Regions from separate parts of the Actinoplanes friuliensis DSM 7358 genome, predicted to be linked through region 2. Evidence: riboswitches for the same ligand, from Rfam matches in the RefSeq annotation. Region 2 holds a riboswitch; the other holds the start of a gene.
The links. A riboswitch is a leader RNA that binds a small molecule or an ion and turns the genes downstream of it on or off. The one in region 2 is predicted to bind thiamine pyrophosphate.
Positions count from the first base shown of each region.

Region 1: another riboswitch for thiamine pyrophosphate. It lies ahead of thiE (thiamine phosphate synthase); the one in region 2 lies ahead of AFR_RS08150 (ECF transporter S component).

Region 1 is NC_022657.1:1,016,767-1,019,209, forward strand. Features, by position in the region: gene AFR_RS04735 (ABC-F family ATP-binding cassette domain-containing protein) at 1-672, shown strand, start outside; gene AFR_RS47370 (hypothetical protein) at 669-1,043, opposite strand; TPP riboswitch at 1,171-1,282, shown strand; gene thiE (thiamine phosphate synthase) at 1,303-1,911, shown strand; gene thiO (glycine oxidase ThiO) at 1,908-2,443, shown strand, end outside.
Region 2 is NC_022657.1:1,759,518-1,761,960, forward strand. Features, by position in the region: gene AFR_RS08145 (ABC transporter ATP-binding protein) at 1-715, opposite strand, end outside; gene AFR_RS08150 (ECF transporter S component) at 719-1,300, opposite strand; TPP riboswitch at 1,371-1,477, opposite strand; gene AFR_RS08155 (alpha/beta fold hydrolase) at 1,536-2,351, shown strand; gene AFR_RS08160 (DUF6328 family protein) at 2,420-2,443, shown strand, end outside.

The DNA of each region.
Region 1 (2,443 bases), 740 kb from region 2:
GGTAAGCGCGCGGTGATGTGCACGGGCCTGGAGCTGGAGAACCTGACCTTCCCGTTCGACCTGGAGATCTGGTACGGCGACCGGGTCGCGGTGCTCGGCGCCAACGGCACGGGAAAGTCGCATTTCCTGCGGCTGCTCGCGGCCGGTGGCACTTCGCCCGATGTGGACAACAAACCGGTCGACGGCGCCCCGCTGGCCCACGTCGCGCACAACGGCGTCGCCCGGCTCGGCGCACGGGTGCGGCCCGGGCATTTCTCGCAGACACACGACCGCCCCGAGCTGCTGAAACGCACCCTGGTCGAGATCCTGTGGCGCGGCGACGATCACCGTTCCGGCATGGACCGCGCGGGCGCGATGAAGGCCCTCAACCGGTACGAGCTGGCGGCGCAGGGCGACCAGGTTTTCGGCACACTCTCGGGCGGCCAGCAGGCGCGTTTCCTGGTGCTTCTGCTGGAGTTGTCCGGTGCGACCGTTCTGCTGCTGGACGAGCCGACGGACAACCTCGACCTGGCCTCGGCCGAAGCGCTCGAGGAGGGCCTGCAGGCGTTCGAGGGCACCGTGATCGCGGTGACCCACGACCGCTGGTTCACCCGCGGCTTCGATCGTTTTGTGCTTTTCCAGAGCGACGGCGAAGTTGTCGAGACCCCTGAGCCCGTCTGGGACGTGCGTTAGACCTTGTCGGCCGCGAGGTTGACCGGGTCCGCGGCGAGGCGGCGGTCGGTGGCCACATCGGACATACGTGTGCGCTGACCCCGGAGGCCGCGGCGGGAGAGCCCCGGCCAGCGGCGGCGGGCGCCCTGGCGGGTCATGCCTGCAGCGGCGCCCAGGTCGGGGTAGTCGGCGCCGTGCTCGGCCGCCCGTTCGGCCGCGACGGTGGCCAGCCGGGCGACCTCGCGCTCGGCGGTGGTGAGGGCGGCCAGCAGCGCGAGCCACGCCTGGCGTCTGTCGTCGCTGGTCAGGCCCTCGGCCCACGGTGATTCGGGCAGGTCCGGCTGCTCCCGGCGGGTCTCCGCCCAGAGGAAATCCCGCAATTCGTATCCCATGGCTGACTCCACCACCTGACAACACTTGTTGTCAACCTGACTTTTCCCCTGTTGTTCCAGCGTGGACGCGGTGCGCGGGAAAGCGGGGGTTTACGGCGGGCCCGGCGCGGGGTTACGGTCTCCGCGGAACCAACCCCACGGGAGTCCGGTGCACCGGGCTGAGAGGGGGGCTGTCGCGGCCCCCGACCGTCGAACCTGATCCGGATCATGCCGGCGCAGGGAGGAGCGAGTGGTGGGCCCTGTTTTTCCGCACCTTCATCTGATCACCGGCGGGCAAGATCCGCTGGCCGCCGTCGCGGCCGCGGTCGCTGCCGCTTCCCGGCTGGGTGCCACCGACCGGCTGGCGATCCAGGTACGCGTAGAGGACCACGTCACCGACCGGGACGCCTACGAGCTGGCCGACGCGGTGCTGGAGCTGTGCCGCCCCCACGGGGTGTTGTGCCTGGTCAACGATCGTCTTCATGTCGCACTGGCGGTCGGGGCGGACGGCGGGCACGTGGGTGCCGCGGACCTGCCCGTCGCGGCGGCACGCCGGGTGCTCGGATCGTCGGCGATGCTCGGCGCGACGTGCCGTGACGCGGACGCGGCGCGGGCGGCCCGGCGGGCGGGCGCCTCGTATCTCGGTGTGGGGCCCGCGTTTGCGACCACGACCAAGACCGGGCTGCCGGATCCGCTGGGCGTGGACGCGATCGGGGTGGTCGCCGCCGCGGTGCCGGACACCCCGATCGTCGCCATCGGCGGGGTGACGGCCAAGAACGCTGCCGGGCTGCGTGCCGCCGGGGCCGCCGCGGTGGCGGTCGTCGGCGCGATCATGAACGCCACCGACCCGCTGCGAGCCACCGAAGAACTCCTCGAGGCCGTCGCATGACCGCCGGTGAGGTGGTCGTGGTCGGGGGCGGGATCATCGGGCTGGCCGTGGCCTGGCGGTGTGTGCAGCGCGGGCTGGCCGTGACCGTGCACGACGACGGCGGTGATGACGGTGCCTGGTACGCCGCCGCGGGCATGCTCGCCCCGGCCGGGGAGGCGGGCTTCGGGCAGGACACGCTGACCGAGCTGATGGTCGAGTCCGCGGGGCGGTGGCCGGCGTTCGCCGCTGAGTTGGCGCGGGAGACGGGGATCGACGTCGGCTACGACAGCACGGGAACGCTGACCGTGGCCCTGACAGCCGACGACCTGGCTGAGGCTCAGCGACTGTGGGCGTACCGGAGGAGTTTGGGTCTGGGGGTGAGCCCGCTCGGGCCGAGCGCGCTGCGCGACCTGGAGCCGGCGCTGTCGCCGCGGTTGCGGGGTGGTGCGCACGCGCCCGATGACCGCCAGGTCGACCCGCGCCGGGTTGTCGCCGCCCTGCGCGCGATCCTGGGTGACGCTGTTGTCCGGCGCCGGGTCGACGAGGTGCCGGC
Region 2 (2,443 bases):
AGACGCCCTCGGCCGCGAGCCGGTCGCCCAGATCGGCGAAGACGGTCTCGGGCGTGCCGTCGGCACGGACACCGCCGCCCGGCTCGAGGACGACCACCCGGTCGACCAGGGGGAGTGCCTCCGCGACACGGTGCTCGACCAGGATCAGCGTCCTGTCCGGGTCGTGCGCGCGGATGACCGCCTCGCGGATCAGGGTCCCGCCGGCCGGGTCGAGGTTGGCGGTCGGCTCGTCGAGCAGCAGCAGCCCGGGCCGCAGAGCCAGAACCCCGGCCAGGGCCAGCCTCTGCTGCTCGCCGCCGGAGAGCGCGGCGGTCTTCCGGCCGATCGGGTACGGGAAACCGACGCGCTCGAGCGCGTCGGACACCCGTGGCCAGATCTCCGCAGCCGGAACGCCCCTGTTCTCCAACCCGAACGCGACGTCGTCGCCGCTGCGGGCCATCACGAGCTGCGTCTGCGGATCCTGGAAGACGATGCCGACCCGTTCGCGGGCCTTGACCGGCTCCAGCCCGTCGATCTCGACCGTGCCCTCGGACTCGCCGGAGTCCTCGGGCAGCAGGCCGGCCAGCGCGGCGAGCAGGGTGCTCTTGCCGGCCCCGGAAGGACCCAGCAGGAGCACCCGCTCACCGTGCGAGACGGTCAGGTCGACGCCGCGGACGGCCCAGGCCCGGCGCCCGGCGTGGCGCCAGCCGAAGCCCCGCAGCACGACCTCGGCCATGGGTCAGACCAGGGCTCGGTCGCGGCCCGCGGCGAAGCGGTCCAGGACGCCGGTCGGGGCCAGGGCCCGGGTCAGCGCCCAGCTGCCGACACCCGCGACGATCGTGCTGCTGACGATCGTGAGCAGGGCGTACGGGATGCGGTAGTCCCACAGGTCGGTGGCGGCGTTCCAGGCGAAGAAGTCGAAGACGGCCGCGCTGACACCGGTCAGCAGACCGGCGAGCAGGGCCGCCGGCAGCTTCCACGACCGGTAGAACAGCAGCGCGAACGCCAGCTCGGCGCCGAGCCCCTGCACCAGGCCCTGCGGGATGACGGTGGCACCCCACTTGGCACCGAGCAGCGCGGAGATCACGGCCGCCACCGTCTCGGTGAACAGCGCGGCGCCCGGCTTCCGGATGATCAGTCCGGCCAGCACGGCCGGGATCAGCCAGACGCCGTAGAGCAGCGTCTGCGCGGGCGGGAAAAAGGCGAACGCGGTCTCGGTGGCTCCCCAGACGATGTTCCAAGCCCAGAAGATCACGCCGAAGGTGACCGCGATGATCGAGGCGATCACGATGTCGATCGTGCGCCAGCCGTACTTTGTCATGTGTGCCTCCCAGCTCATACCGGGAGGAGACGCGGCGCCCCGTCCGGGGACGTCTCCCGGACAGGGCACGGCTGAAGAGAGACCGAGCTCCCTGCGCTGGCATTACCCAGATCAGGTTCGAGGGTCTGCGGGTGTCACCCCACACTCTCAGCGCTGTGCGCTCCCCTGTCGGATTGCATGTGTTTCGATGACGCTAACACCGGACAGGCGTACGGGACAGCGTTGGAGGCGTCACATGCAGATCCAGGCCAGAGGGCTCACCTTCGATGTTCACGAGGGTGGCCCGGCCGATGGCCCGCCGGTGCTCCTGCTGCACGGCTTCCCTCAGGACCACCGCGAGTTCGATCTGATCCTCCCGCGGCTGCACGCGGCCGGCCTGCGCACGTACGCGCTGGACCAGCGCGGCTACTCGCGCGGCGCCCGCCCGGCCGCCGTCGCGGACTACCGCCTGGACGAGCCGACGGCCGACGCGATCGCCGTGCTCGATGCCCTGGGCGTCGAGAAGGCCCACGTCGTCGGGCACGATTGGGGTGCGCAGGTCGGGTGGCTGCTCGCCGACAAACACCCCGGCCGGGTCAGCACCCTGACCGCGATCTCGGTGCCGCACCCGCGCGGGCTCGGTGTTGCGCTGCGCAACCAGCCGTCGCAGAAGCTGCGGTTCGCGTACATGGGAGTGTTCCGGTCGCGGGTCGCCGAGCGGCTGCTGCTGGCGGGGAACGAGACCGTGCTGCGTCAGATGCTGCGCCCGCTCGGTGCGCGCGCCGGCCAGTACGCCGTCGCGATGCGCGAGCCGGGCCGGCTCACCGGCGCCCTCAACTGGTACCGCGCGCTGACCGGTCACCAGCTGGGCACAGTCGGCAAGATCACTGTGCCCACCACGTACGTGTGGAGCGACGGTGACCCGGTCGTCGGACGACCCGCGGCGCTGGCCACCGCGACCTGGGTGACGGCCGACTACCGCTTTGTCACCCTGCGGGGAATCGGCCACTGGGTGCCCGAGGAGGCGCCGCAGGCTCTGGCCGACGTGACCCTGGCGCGTATCGGCGTTTGACGCTCTCCCCGCCGGGGAACCTTCAGCGCCACCGATGGGGAGGTTCGATGGCCGCCGAAAAACGACGGATGAAGCACGAGACGGAGAAGCAG